Regions from separate parts of the Neorhizobium sp. USDA 3394 genome, predicted to be linked through region 1. Evidence: riboswitches for the same ligand, from Rfam matches in the RefSeq annotation. Region 1 holds a riboswitch; each other region holds the start of a gene.
What was found. Region 1 has a riboswitch for thiamine pyrophosphate ahead of thiB (thiamine ABC transporter substrate binding subunit). Riboswitches for the same ligand answer to the same signal wherever they lie in the genome.
Positions count from the first base shown of each region.

Region 2: another riboswitch for thiamine pyrophosphate. It lies ahead of ACZ9EJ_RS05420 (ABC transporter permease); the one in region 1 lies ahead of thiB (thiamine ABC transporter substrate binding subunit).
Region 3: another riboswitch for thiamine pyrophosphate. It lies ahead of thiM (hydroxyethylthiazole kinase); the one in region 1 lies ahead of thiB (thiamine ABC transporter substrate binding subunit).
Region 4: another riboswitch for thiamine pyrophosphate. It lies ahead of thiC (phosphomethylpyrimidine synthase ThiC); the one in region 1 lies ahead of thiB (thiamine ABC transporter substrate binding subunit).

Region 1 covers NZ_JBWCDU010000001.1:4,118,048-4,121,576, forward strand. Annotated here, with positions in the region: gene thiP (thiamine/thiamine pyrophosphate ABC transporter permease ThiP) at 1-686, opposite strand, end outside; gene thiB (thiamine ABC transporter substrate binding subunit) at 691-1,701, opposite strand; TPP riboswitch at 1,741-1,848, opposite strand; gene ACZ9EJ_RS20160 (response regulator) at 1,930-2,379, opposite strand; gene ACZ9EJ_RS20165 (ABC-F family ATP-binding cassette domain-containing protein) at 2,539-3,529, opposite strand, start outside.
Region 2 covers NZ_JBWCDU010000001.1:1,141,640-1,145,168, reverse strand. Annotated here, with positions in the region: gene ACZ9EJ_RS05425 (ABC transporter substrate-binding protein) at 1-630, opposite strand, end outside; gene ACZ9EJ_RS05420 (ABC transporter permease) at 627-1,409, opposite strand; TPP riboswitch at 1,545-1,648, opposite strand; gene ACZ9EJ_RS05415 (ABC transporter permease subunit) at 1,712-3,400, opposite strand; gene ACZ9EJ_RS05410 (ABC transporter substrate-binding protein) at 3,397-3,529, opposite strand, start outside.
Region 3 covers NZ_JBWCDU010000002.1:1,802,206-1,805,734, forward strand. Annotated here, with positions in the region: gene ACZ9EJ_RS30090 (heavy metal translocating P-type ATPase) at 1-1,378, opposite strand, end outside; TPP riboswitch at 1,493-1,588, shown strand; gene thiM (hydroxyethylthiazole kinase) at 1,639-2,439, shown strand; gene thiE (thiamine phosphate synthase) at 2,436-3,074, shown strand; gene thiD (bifunctional hydroxymethylpyrimidine kinase/phosphomethylpyrimidine kinase) at 3,071-3,529, shown strand, end outside.
Region 4 covers NZ_JBWCDU010000001.1:3,947,778-3,951,306, forward strand. Annotated here, with positions in the region: gene ACZ9EJ_RS19470 (acyl-CoA dehydrogenase family protein) at 1-1,020, opposite strand, end outside; gene ACZ9EJ_RS19475 (acyl carrier protein) at 1,022-1,273, opposite strand; TPP riboswitch at 1,453-1,585, shown strand; gene thiC (phosphomethylpyrimidine synthase ThiC) at 1,685-3,496, shown strand.

The DNA of each region.
Region 1 (3,529 bases):
TAGATCGCGACCTCGAGCGTCGTCGCGGCCGGCCCGCCGCCGAGCACCAGGACGAGCGTGAAGCTCGTGGCGCAGAGCATGAAGATCAGGCCGGCGATGCCGGGAATGACGCGCCGCGCCGCGGGCCATTCGATGAAACGGAAGACGGAAAACGGTTTCATTCCGAGGCTGGAGGAGAGGAGCCAATATTCCGCCGGCAACCGTTCCAGTGCCGCGAGCAGCAGCCTTGCGGCGAGCGGCAGGTTGAAGAACACATGGGCCAGCAATATGCCGGAAAGGCCGTAAATGCTGATCGGCTGTTCGAGTCCAAGTTTCAATAGCAGGCTGTTCATTACTCCCTGCCGTCCCCAGATGCCGATCAGGCCGAGCGCACCGATCAGCATCGGCAGGCCCATCGGCAATGCCATCAGCCGGATGACCCATACTCGGCCCGGAAAGCTTGGGCGGCGTGCAAGCGCGAGAGCAACGGGAAGCGCGAAGATGACCGACAGCAGCGTCGAAAGAACCGCCTGCAGCAGGGTGAAGCGCAGGATTCGCCAGGTATAGGCGGTGAACAGCCGGCTCTGGGTGTCACCGGCGTCCCAGGAGAGAAGGGCGGCGACTGCGATGCCGACGAAGAAGGCGATTCCGACAAGGCTCAGCAGCCCCCAGCCTATCCCGCGTCTCCGCTCGGCTCGCGTCAGCATGGGATCAGTTCATGCTCATGGCGGTCAGCCATTCGTCGATCCACGCCTGCCGGTTCTTGGCCACCTGGTCCGACCCCATCAGGAAAGTCTTGGTCGGCTGCACCAGCTTGTTGAAAGCGTCGGGGAGCGGCTGGGAGGTCTTGGCGGCCGGCATCATCCAGTTGGTGGTCGGGATGACGTCCTGGAATGCGGGCGACACCATGAATTTCAGGAACTGTTTCGCCAGATCCTTGTCCTTCGCCCCCCTCAGCATGCCGGCGACCTCGATCTGGATGTAATGTCCTTCGGAAAAGGAGGCGGCCTGGTAGCGGTCCGTCTTCTCCTCGACCATGTGATAGGCCGGCGAGGTCGTGTAGGAAAACACCATCGGCACTTCGCCCTTGGTGAACAGGCCATAGGCCTCCGACCAGCCTGGCGTGACGGTCAGCACGCGTTTCCGGAGCTTGGCCCAGGCCTCCGGTGCCTGGTCGCCATAGATCGATTTCACCCAGAGCAGCAGGCCGAGGCCGGGCGTCGACGTGCGCGGGTCCTCGATGGCGATCTTCTGTGCCGGATCGCCCTCCACCAGTTCCTTGAGGCTTTTCGGAGGGCTCTTCATTGCCTGGCTGTCGTAGACGACGGCGAAATGGCCGTAATCGTAGGGAATGAACGTGTCGTCGCTGTAATTGCCCGGCACCTTGGCCCCGGAGGCGTCGAGCCCATGCGGCTCGAACAGGCCGGTCGCCTTCGCCTCGGAGATCAGGTTGGTATCGAGGCCCAGCGCGATATCGGCGTCGGTGCCGGGACCCTCCAGCTTCAGGCGGGTGAGAAGCGCCACGCCATCGGCGACGCCGACGAAGTTGAGCTTGCAGGCGCAGGTCTTTTCGAAGGTCTCCTTGACCTTAGGTCCTGGACCCCAATCGGAGATGAAGCTCTCATAGGTATAGACGGTCAGCGTCTTTTCCTGCGCTTCGGCGGGCGCGGACAGGGAAAAGGCGGCCGTGGCCGCGAATATCGAAAGAATGATGCTGCGCATCAGCGTTCCTCGTTTTGGTGACAAAGGGGAATAGGCGCTGATGAAGAGCCGTCTAATCCCTCCGCCGGTGTTAACCGGATCAGGTTCCGCGGGTTGGCCAAAGGCCTCTCAGCCGCACGAAAACGCGCGGCACCCCGTTAGAGCAGGATCAGATTTAGCGGCGAGGGAGATAGCTGGCAAGAGGCGGTCTGCGACCGGCTCAAGGCGAATTCTACGGGAGCAACATGCTCAGTGGTTCTGCGGAAAAACTTTCAGTTCACGCGGCACGATCGCCATGCCGCCGAGCCGGTTGGCAACGGCGTAGTCGATCGTCTTCTCGACGACATCGGGCATGACCGGTTTCGTCAGGACGCCGAGCGAGCCTTTGACGCCGGCTTTCACGTCGTCCGGATTACCCGTCATGAATACGACGGTAATGCCGTATTGCTCGGCAAGCTCGCGGCCGATCTCAGGACCGGTTCGCCCGTCCGAAAGATTGACATCGACCAGGGCGATATCGGCATAGGCGGCGAGTGCGAGGGCGTGTTTGCGGGCATTGGCAAAACCCGCGACTTTGAGGCCCATGGCTTCGATCGTCTCAGCCACATCGAGCGCGATCAGAAACTCGTCTTCGACAATCATAACTCTCTGATTCATCGCCTCAGTGGCCAGCCGACGACGCGTAACATTTGTCAGCATTGGATGTCCCCATTCGGTTGATCGGTTCCCGGCAGGCCGATCCGTCTCCGGGACATTTCGACCACTATTCATACCCAGAACGTCTCGGGACATCATATGTTCCGGTCCGCGACAAATATTTTTATAGCTAACTAATTGTTAAGCTTAACAAATCTAAAATCAGCCCTCGATTTCCTCACGTAGCATTTCGAGCTCGAGCCATTCTTCTTCCATTTTGCTGATGTTTTGGCGAAGCTTTTCCATCTCAGCGGCCAGCTTGTTGAAGGCGGCGGGATCCTTGGTGAAGAGGTTGGGATCGGCCATCTTCTTCTCGCGGGCGGCGATCTCGGCCTCGGCTTTCGCCATTTCCTTCGGCAGGTTTTCAAGCGCGAATTTCTGCTTGTAGGAAAGTTTGCCTTTGCCCTTCTGGACGTCAGCGGTGGGTGCCGAAGATTCGGTCCTTGCCTTGTCGGCCTTTTCCGCACGGCGCCGTTCTTCCTGCGCGCCTTTCCGCTGCGCCAGCATATCCGAGTATCCGCCGGCATATTCGATCCAGCGGCCATCCGGTGCGTCCGGATTGGCGGGGGCAATGGTCGAGGTCACGGTGCGGTCGAGGAAGTCGCGGTCGTGGCTGACGAGGATGACGGTGCCGGTGTAGCCGGCGACGATTTCCTGCAGCAGGTCCAGAGTCTCGATGTCGAGGTCGTTGGTCGGTTCGTCGAGGATGAGCAGATTGGAAGGCCGGGCCATGATGCGGGCGAGCATCAGCCTCGCGCGCTCGCCGCCGGACAGGTTCTTGATCGGTGTCCTGATCTGTTCCGGCTGGAACAGGAAGTCCTTCATGTAGCCTGCGACATGCCGCTGCTCGCCGTTGACCAGCAGCGTCTCGCCGCGGCCGTCCGTCAGATAATGGGACAGCGTGTCCTCGGGGTTCAGGTCCTCGCGCTTCTGGTCGAGCGTGGCGATTTCCAGGTTGGTGCCGAGCTTGACGGTGCCGGTATCGGGCGCCAGCTGGCCGGTCAGCATCTTCAGCAGTGTGGTCTTGCCGGCGCCGTTCGGGCCGACGAGGCCGATGCAGTCGCCGCGATGCACGCGGATGGAGAAGGGCGCGACGATCGGCCGATCGTAGCTCTTGGTGATGTTTTCGGCTTCGATGACCAGCTTGCCGGAT
Region 2 (3,529 bases), 3.0 Mb from region 1:
CTCATCGTAGGCCGGAACGCCGTGCTCTTCCGGGAAAAATGCACGGCCCGCATGGCCTTCCAGCTTCATCTGGGTCAGCTCGAAGTTGCGGAACCCGCCGAGCGTCGCATCGACCTTGCCGCCGATCAGCGACGGCGACAGCGAGAAGTTGACGTTGATCAGCTCGACATCGTTGTTGGACAGGCCTTCCGAGGCCAGCATGCGCTTCAGCATGGCATCCTCGAAACCGGTGACGGAGAAGCCGACCTTCTTGCCCTTCAGGTCCTTGAGGCTCTTGATCGGACCGTCCGCCAGCACCGTCACGGTGTTCAAGGGTGTCTCGACCAGCGTGCCGAACCGCACCAGCGGCAGGCCCGCCTCATGGTCGAGATAGAGATTGGGCTGGTAGTGGATGCCGATATCCGCCTGGCTTGCGGAGACCAGGCGCGGCACCGCAGAAGGGTCGGACGGCGGAATCAGCTCAACATCGAGGTTCGCATCGGAAAACAGGCCGCGCTGCTGGGCGATGACCATCGGCGCGTGATCCGGATTGACGAACCATTCGAGCAGCACGCTCAGCTTGTCGGCCGCCTGCGTGGGCGCGGCCAAGCTGGCGAGCGCGATGACGGAGGCGGTGAGGATACGGATCATGATCGAACGGAACTCCTTGATGCAGATTGGGATGAAGGATCGGCTTCGCTGGCCCAGGGGGCGAGACCGGCCGTCAGCCGGTCGATGAGAAGCCGCAAAATGAGGGTGAGGATGGCGAGTATGGTCATGGCCGCGAACACCGTATCGGTCTGCATGCGCGCATTGGCCTGGACCATCACGAAACCGAGGCCACCCGACGCACCGACCCATTCGCCGACGACGGCACCGAGCGGCGCCAGCGGGGCTGCGACCCTGAGGCCCGAGACGAGGCTCGGGATCGCCAGCGGCACGCGCATCGACACCAGCGTCTGCCAGTGCGAGGCGCCCTCCAGCGAAACGGCATCGAGGATTTCCTGATCGGTGCGGCGAAGACCGTCGGCAAAGGCGGAGGCGACCGGAAAGAAGATGATGATCGTCGTCATCGCCACCTTCGAGGCGAGGCCGAAACCGAGCCACAGAACCAGTATCGGCGCCAGCACGAAGACGGGAAAGGCCTGCAGGATCAGCACCATCGGCCAGACCAGACGGCCGAGCCGCGGCAGCGCTGCGACACCGAAGGCGGTGGCGATCCCGAGACCAGCACCGATCACCAGCCCGAAGACGATTTCCGTCAGCGTGACGAGACTGTTCTGCAGCAGGAAGCCGGGCTGCCGCAGAAAGGCGGACGCGACGGCAATGGGAGACGGCAGAATATAGCGAGGCGGAGCAAACAGCCAGACGCCCGCTTGCCAGAGGGCGACAAGCAAGACGAGGCCGATGACCGCGTGGGAGGCGCGCATGATGCTACGCGTCGAATCCAGACGCGACGGCTGGATATCCTTTTGGGACAACGGAAAGAATGAATGTCATCGGTCGATCTCCAGATCAGCTCAATCACGGAGATCCAGGTGAAGCGGAGAAGAGAAAAATCGTCGGATGACGCCTATTTCCGTTCCTACGCCGGCATGACCCGGATCAGGTTCAAGGGTCCGGCTCAGCGCCATCTCAGCATCGTCAAGATGCTCCCCTCGGAATGGGACGATAACTGTCGGTTTTCAGTATGCCTGTCAAGCGGTCCGGCCGGCCCGCCATCGTTTCCAATTCAGCGTGCGTAGAGCCTGTCGAGACGGACCACCCGGCCCACCAGCACCAGCGCAATGACCGTGAAGACGATCAGCACGGCCGAGATGGCATGCGCCGTCGGCTCCAGGCTGAAGGTCGATTCCGAATAGATGCGGACCGGCAGCGTCGTCAGGCGGGCGGTGGTGAGGAAGCTCGTCACCGTCACCTCGCCGAAGCTCAGGAGGAAACCGACGATGCCGGCAGCAAACAGTCCCGGCGCCAGACCCGGCATGATGATCAGGAAGAACCGCCGCGCAGGGCTTGCCCCGAGGCTCGCCGCCGCCTCTTCCTGCGCCCGGTCGAGCCCCATGACCGAGGTGGTCAGAAGCGTGATGGCGAAGGGAAGGATGACGATCACGTGGATTGCCACGAGGCCGAAAAAGGGTGGAATGATCAGGTAGATCTGCAGCAGCCGCAGCATGCCGACGCCGATCGCCACATGCGGCAGCGACATCGGCAGCAGCCAGAAGGTCAGAAGCGCCGAGCGGCCCTTGAACGGATAACGGGCGAGCGCAAACGCCGCCGGTAGCGAGAGCGCAAGCGCCACCAGCATCGAGGTGACGGCAAGCTGCACCGACACCCAGAAGGCATCCGCATAGGTCCCCGCAAAGAACACCGCTTCGTACCATTTCAGCGTGAAGCCGCGGAAACCGGACGCGGTCGCCTGCGGCACGTCGTTGAAACTCTGGATGCAGACCAGCACCAGCGGCAGCAGCAGGAGCAGCAGCGAGGTGGCGAGCAGCAGTTTCGAAACGAGCGGCCCGAGAATGTCGATGACCGGCACGATCCAGCGCGGAATGCTCCATGGATTGCTGGGCTTGCCCTTCAGCCACGGCATGAGGCGGTTGAGGAGATAGGCGCAGAGCGCCGCAAACGCGAGACCGGTCACCGTCATGATGATCGCAAGTGCTGCGGCAAGCGGTGCGTTGAGGTTCTTGATCGCCTCCTGCAACACCAGCATACCTGTGGTCCAGACCTTCTTGCCGCCGAGCAGCGAAGCGGACACATAGGCCGTGGTCGCCATCAGGAAAACGATGATGGCGCCGGACCGCAGGCCCGGCAGCGAAAGCGGCAGGTCCACCGTGAGGAACCGGACCGCCGGAGACGCGCCAAGGCTCTGGGCCGCCTCATGCACGCGCGGCGAAGTGTTCTGCAGGTTGTCGTAAAGCGCCAGCACCATGAACGGCAGAAACACCTGCGCCAGCGCGACCGCGACCGCGCCATGGGTGAACAGCATGTATCTCGCAGGCGGAATGCCTACGAGGCCGGTGACCGAATTGATCAGCCCTTCCGGCGCAAGCAGCAGGATGATGCCGAGCGAGCGCACCACGACATTGGTGAGCAGCGGAATGAGGATGACGGCGAACGCGGCCGCGCGGTATTTTACCGGCATCCGCGCCAGCCAGTGGGCGAGCGGATAACCGAGAAGCGCGGTGATCACCGTAACGCCGAGGCCGAGCAGGATGGTTTCGGAAACGACGCCGAAATAGAAACTGTCGGAGACGATGTCCCGGAACTGGGCGATCGACGGCGCCAGGAACAGCGGGCCGAAAGGATCGGGATACTCGTGCAGGGAGAGCACGAGGACCACGAACATCGGCGCCGCGAAGGACAGAAGCAGCCAAAGGGTGACCGGCGCTGCAAGCGCCGGCCCGATCCAACGGTTCATCCCGCGATCTCCCGATCGTATTTCGCCTGCCACTTGGCGCGGCTGGCATTGATCACGTCCCAATCGAAATCGACGAGCTTGGCGACATCGGCATCGCCGAGCACGAGTTTCGACTTGAGATCGTCCGGG
Region 3 (3,529 bases), on a different contig from region 1:
TGACGTCGGTCACCTGAGGTTTGCCGGCAGTCAGCGTTCCGGTCTTGTCGAGCGCGACAGCGGTGATCTTGCCGAGCGTTTCGAGCACCGCGCCACCCTTCATCAGCAGACCGCGGCGGGCGCCTGACGACAGCGACGCGGCGATTGCCGCCGGTGTCGAGATGACCAGAGCACAGGGGCAACCGATCAAGAGTATCGCCAGGCCCTTATAGACCCACTCGCTCCAGGACTCGCCGCCGACAAGCGGTGGCAGGATGGCGACCAAAGCCGCAACGGCGACGACACCCGGCGTGTAATAGCGGGAGAACCGGTCGATGAAGCGTTCGGTCGGGGCCTTGCTCTCCTGCGCCTCCTCGACCAGCCGCACCACGCGGGCAATGGTATTGTCCTCGGCGGCGGCCGTCACGCGGACCCGCAAGGCCGCATCGCCGTTGATCGTGCCGGCAAACACCGTATCGCCGATACCCTTGGCAACCGGCGTACTTTCCCCCGTCACCGGCGCTTCGTCGATTGCACTTTCGCCGGCAATGATGATGCCGTCCGCTGAAATGCGGTCGCCGGGACGCACGAGGATGATCGCGCCGACGGCAAGGCTCTCGGCCGGCACTTCACGGGCCCGGCCGTTCTCTTCGAGCAGCGCGTTCTTCGGCACCAGCGCCGTCAGGCTCTGGATGCTCTGCCGCGCCTTGCCGGCTGCCACCCCTTCCAGCAGTTCGCCGATCAGGAACAGGAAAACCACGGCCGCCGCCTCTTCCGACGCATCGATGACAACAGCACCGACGGCGGCGATCGTCATCAGCATCTCGATGGAAAACGGCGTGCCGGCAAATGCGGCCATGACGGCGCGACGGGCAATCGGCACGAGGCCGATCAGCATCGCGGCCGTGAAAATGTAAGCGTCATAGGCCGGCAGCAGGTGGCCGATCCCGTAAGCCACGGCCAACGCAACACCGACCAGGATCGTCAATCGGCCCTTGGCCGATTTCCACCACGGTCCCTCCATCGGACCGTGATCGTGGCCGTGCAGGCCTTCAATTTCGGTAGAGCCGTGGTCGTGAGGGGAATGATCGTGCGCGCCATCATGGGCGTGATGATGGTGGTCGTGGTCGTGCGTCCCGCGGATCTCCCCCTCAATGGGGGTGATCGGGAGTTTGCCCCTTCCCAAAGCCCTGAGCGAATAACCCAACCCCACGACCTTCTTCTCGATGGCGACAAGATCACCGGTCCCGTCATGCCTCACCGTCATCGTGCCCGAAGCCACCGAAACGGACACGTCCTCGACGCCCGGCATGCGGCGCACCGCGGTGTCGATCTTCGTCGCGCAGCTGGCGCAATCCATGCCGCCAACCTTGTATCGTGCCTGTGTCGTCGCGCTCATCGTCTCTTTCCCGTTTGGACCGAGCCTCGTCTCTACAACCTCTAGCGACTAGAGCTGCAAGGCCCAAAATCAGAAAAAATCACTGGCGAAGCGCATTATCTTTGCTGTAAGCCATGGTGAAGACAGGGGCGTCCGGCAGAGCCGGGCTGAGAAGCACCCTTAGAACCTGAACCAGATCATGCTGGCGGAGGGAGTCGTCCGGGCGCTGACAACCGCGCCCCGCGCCTGCCCCGCCGAACGAGGCAGACATGCACACGACAATGCCCCTTAGCGAGACCCCCGGCCAGCTGCTGACCGCGATGCGCGCGAAAAATCCGCTCGTCCAGAACATCACCAATTTCGTGGCCATGAACATCGCCGCCAACGTGATGCTTGCGGCCGGCGCCTCCCCCGCCATGGTGCACACGAAGGAAGAAGCCGGCGAATTCGCCCGCATCGCCTCGGCCCTGACGATCAATATCGGCACCCTGTCGCCGGATTTCCTGGCCGGCATGAAGGCCGCGGCCGAAGCCGCCACCGAAGCTGGCAAACCCTGGGTGCTCGATCCCGTCGCCCATTATGCCACCGCCTATCGCCGCGCCGCACTTGCCGAGCTCATGGAACTGCGACCTACCGTCATCCGCGGCAATGCATCGGAAATCATCGCGCTGGCCGGCAGCCAGTCGAGCGGCCATGGCGTCGACAGCGGCGACAGCGTCGCGGCGGCCGAAGGCTCCGCCATCGCCATCGCCCGGCGGCAGGGCTGCGTGGTGGCCGTTACCGGCGAGGTGGATTTCGTCACCGACAGTCGGCGTTCGGCCCGCATCCTCGGTGGTTCGGCCCTGATGCCGCGGGTCACCGCGCTCGGCTGCTCGCTTACCTGCCTTGTGGGTGCCTTTGCGGCCAGCACGGACAATCCTTTCGAGGCGACGGCCGCAGCACTCGCGATGTTCGCGGTCGCGGGAGAGGAAGCGGCCTTCACCGCCTCCGGGCCCGGCTTCTTCTCGCCGATCTTCCTCGACCGTCTCGCGGCGCTGACCGGCGAGACACTCGATGCCAAGGCAAGGATCGTTTCCGCATGAAAAAGACCTTCGATCTTTCCGTCTATCTCGTCCTCGATCCGGATCTCTGCCGGGAGATCGGCATGGTCGAGACGGCAAGGCTGGCGGTCGCCGGCGGCGCGACCATCGTCCAGCTCCGCGACAAGCAGGCGGACACAGCGCAGATGATCGAAACCGGCCGTGCGCTGAAGGCGGTTCTGGCAGGCACCGGCGTGCCGCTGATCATCAACGACGACGTGGAAGCGGCGATCGCGATCGGCGCCGAAGGCCTGCATGTCGGCCAGAGCGATATGGTCGCCGTGATGGCGCGGCAGCGCGTCGGCCATGGCATGATCCTCGGCCTCTCGGTCGAGACCGAGAACCTGGCGCGGCGGGTGGATCCGTCGATCGTTGATTATGTGGGCATCGGTCCCGTCTTTGCGACAAGCACCAAGCCTGACCACAAGCAGCCGATCGGTTTCGACGGGCTTGCGCGCATCGCGGCCATGGCGCCGGTTCCGGCGGTCGCGATCGGTGGCGTCAAGGCGGAACATGCCGGACCTGCACTCGCCGCCGGCGCAAAGGGCATCGCGGTCGTCTCCGCCATCTGCGGCCAGCCCGATCCGCGGGCCGCAGCCCGCAGGATCGCCGCGGAAATCGAAAGGGCACGCACGTGAGCATCAAGAATGTCCTGTCGATAGCCGGTTCGGACCCTTCCGGCGGCGCCGGCATCCAGGCGGACCTGAAAACCTTCGCGGCGCGCGGCACCTATGGCATGGCGGCGCTGACGGCGCTGACCGCCCAGAATACCCAAGGGGTCAGCGGCGTGCATGCAGTGCCCGCAGCCTTCGTCGCAAACCAGATCCGCGCGATCTTTCTCGACGTGCGGGTCGATGCCGTGAAAATCGGCATGATTGCCAATGCCGAGATCGCCGAAGCGGTTGCCGAGGCACTCCGTCCCTACCGCGATACCGTGCCGATCGTGCTCGATCCGGTGATGATCGCCAAGGGCGGTTCGCCGCTGCTGGCGCTCGACGCGGTGGACGCCGTCACCTACAAGCTGATGCCGCTCGCCACCGTCGTCACCCCCAACCTGCCGGAAGCGGCAGCGCTGCTCGGCGACACGGTCGCC
Region 4 (3,529 bases), 170 kb from region 1:
GATCATCGCCTGGTTGATGATGGTCAGGATCGTCTCGGAAGAGGCCAGCTTGACGTTGTTCATGGCGATCGAAAAGGCCATGGACGACAGCTGGTCGTGATCCGCCTTGGCATCCGCGTAGATCCTGAGGCCGGAGAGGATGCCGGCCTTGAGGAGCTGCAGCAGGTTCGAGGCTTCGGCCAGCCTCAGTGCGCCGGGCGGCTGGGTGCCGCCCGCCTTGCGGGCGGCGGCGCGCACGAAGGCCTGGGCGCGCAGTACCGCATCGGCGGCGATCCCGTACCAGACCGCGCTCCAGAGGAGATGCGAGGTGGCGAGCATCGACTGCGCCGCGATCTCGGCGAACGGCTTTGGGAAGATCTGGACGGACGGCGCTTCACCCCTGAAGAGGAAACCGTCGGAGCAGGTGCCGCGCATGCCGAGCGTATCCCAGTCGACGGTCTTCTGCAGGCTATACTGGCCTTGCTTGAAGACGGTCATGACCTGGTCGGTCGGTGCGGCCTTCTCGTTGGAGCGCGAGGTGACCATGATCGCATCGGCATGGGCGCCGTAGGAAATCACCGTCGCGTCCTTCGTCAGGCGGCAGGTGTCGCCCTCGACCTCGATCGCGCAGATGGAGTTGCGCATATTGCCGCCGATGCCGCCCTCGGTCGTCGCGGAGGCGACGAGAAGCTGGCGGCCGGCAAGCTCGCGCATGAAGTCCCTGTGCCATTCGCTGTCGCCACCGTGCTCGACGAGGCTCGAAACCTTGATCTGGTGCATGGCGAAAACCATGGCGCTCGCGGCGCAGGCCTGTCCCAGGATGGAGCAGACCTCGGCGATCTCGGTGATCGAAGCGCCCTCGCCGCCGAACGCGGCCGGGATCTGGATACCGATCAGGCGCTCGGCCCTCATGGCATCGACGGCCTCGCGGGGGAAGCGGCCGTCATGGTCGACACGGTCGGCAAATTCGGCCGCTACGGTTGCCACGCGGTGAGCGCGGGCGCTCAGGCTCATGTCGGCGGCAAAGGCAGGGAGGCTCATCTCAAGCGGCCTCGCGCGCTTTCAGGATATGCGAAACCGTCTGCTCGATCGCCGCTATGCTGGCGAAGGACTTGCGGTTCAAAAGGCTGTCGGGAAACTCGATGTCGAAGGCCTCTTCCAGGCCCAGCATCAGTTGCACGGACGCAAAGGAGGAGAGGCCGGCCGCATAAAGATCGGCGCCGTCTTCCAGCTCGGTCACAGCGACCGGAAGGCCGCCTACCCGTGTGAGCAATTCGCGAATGGTCTCGTTCATCTCGACGTCTCCGGATCGTTCGAATTCTGCGTTCATCGCTGGAGACTTTACTACGCAGGAAAGCATAAGATTCCGGTAATAAACGTCGTGAAGTTAGGGATGCGGGATTCCGTAAAATCCGATCGATTACCATCGGCATGGCCCGGCTTGACATCAACGGCCCGCGGGTTTCTGATGGCGCCATTCACCAGGGGGGTCCCGCCAAGGGGCTGAGATACTGCTGGTCGGACCGGCTTTGGCCGGCCGAGGCGCAGTGACCCGTTGAACCTGATCCAGTTCATACTGGCGTAGGGACGGTGCGGGCGCTGCGGCAGCGAGGATGGGAAACCGTCCTTCGGATTCCGGGGTGTTTTTCCATCATTCCAACACTGGAACTGGGTCTCCAAACGTCAAACCTTGGAGCCTTGAGCCATGAATATCGCAACCACCAAGCTTACCCCGGTCGTCACCACCGGCCCGCTTCCCGCTTCCATGAAAGTCCTGAAAGCAGGAACGATCCATCCGGACATCCGCGTGCCGATGCGTCAGATCGCATTGCATCCGACCTCCGGCGAACCGCCGGTCACCGTCTACGATTCTTCCGGTCCCTACACGGTGGAAGGTGCCGCGATCAGCATCGACGCGGGCCTGCCGCGCCTGCGTGAAAACTGGATTGCCGCCCGCCGCGATGTCGAGGCCTATGAGGGCCGCATCGTCAGGCCGGAGGATAACGGCTTCGTGTCCGGGAGCCACCTGACGCCGGAATTCCCGGTCCGCAACCAGCCTTTCAAGGCGAAGGTGGGCAGGGCCGTCACCCAGCTCGCCTATGCGCGGGCCGGCATCGTCACGCCGGAGATGGAATTCGTCGCCATCCGCGAGAATCTCGGCCGGCAGGCGGCCAGCGAGCCGCTCATCCGCGACGGCGAAAGTTTCGGCGCCCATGTGCCGGACTTCGTGACACCCGAGTTCGTTCGGCGCGAAGTCGCGGAAGGCCGGGCGATCATTCCCGCCAACATCAACCATCCCGAATCCGAACCGATGATCATCGGCCGGAACTTCCTGGTGAAGATCAATGCCAATATCGGCAATTCGGCCGTCACCTCGTCGATGGCCGAGGAAGTCGAGAAGATGGTCTGGGCGATCCGCTGGGGCGCCGATACGGTCATGGACCTGTCGACCGGCCGCAACATCCACAATATCCGCGAATGGATCATCCGCAATTCGCCGGTGCCGATCGGCACCGTGCCGCTCTACCAGGCGCTCGAAAAGGTGAACGGCATTGCCGAGGACCTGACCTGGGAGGTCTATCGCGACACGCTGATCGAGCAGGCCGAGCAGGGTGTCGACTATTTCACCATCCATGCGGGCGTGCGGCTCGCCTATATCCCGCTCACCGTCAACCGCGTCACCGGCATAGTCTCCCGCGGCGGCTCGATCATGGCCAAGTGGTGTCTGCATCACCACAAGGAGAGTTTTCTCTACGAGCATTTCGAGGAAATCTGCGACATCGCCCGGGCCTACGACGTGTCGTTCTCGCTCGGCGACGGCCTTCGCCCCGGTTCGATCGCCGATGCCAACGATGCGGCGCAGTTCGCTGAACTGGAGACCCTCGGCGAGCTGACGAAGATCGCCTGGGCGAAGGATTGCCAGGTGATGATCGAAGGCCCCGGCCATGTGCCGATGCACAAGATCAAGGCGAACATGGACAAGCAGCTCGCCGTCTGCGGCGAGGCGCCGTTCTATACGCTCGGGCCGCTGACCACCGATATCGCGCCGGGCTACGACCACATCACGTCGGGCATCGGGGCAGCCATGATCGGCTGGTTCGGCACCGCCATGCTCTGCTACGTCACGCCCAAGGAACATCTCGGCCTGCCGGACCGCAACGACGTCAAGGTGGGCGTCATCACCTACAAGATCGCGGCGCATGCCGCCGATCTCGCCAAGGGCCACCCGGCGGCGCAGGTGCGCGACGACGCGCTGTCGCGCGCCCGTTTCGAGTTCCGCTGGGAGGACCAGTTCAACCTCTCGCTCGATCCGGAAACGGCGCGTTCGATGCATGACGAGACGCTGCCCAAGGAGGCGCACAAGGTGGCGCATTTCTGCTCCATGTGCGGCCCGAAATTCTGCTCGATGCGGATTTCGCATGACATCCGCGCCGAGGCGCAGAAGGAGGGCCTGGAAGCCATGGCTGCGAAATATCGCGACGGCGGAGATCTCTATATGCCGGTGGGGAAGGCGTGAGCTGATCCTGTCCTTCGACGTCGAGGCAGTTCA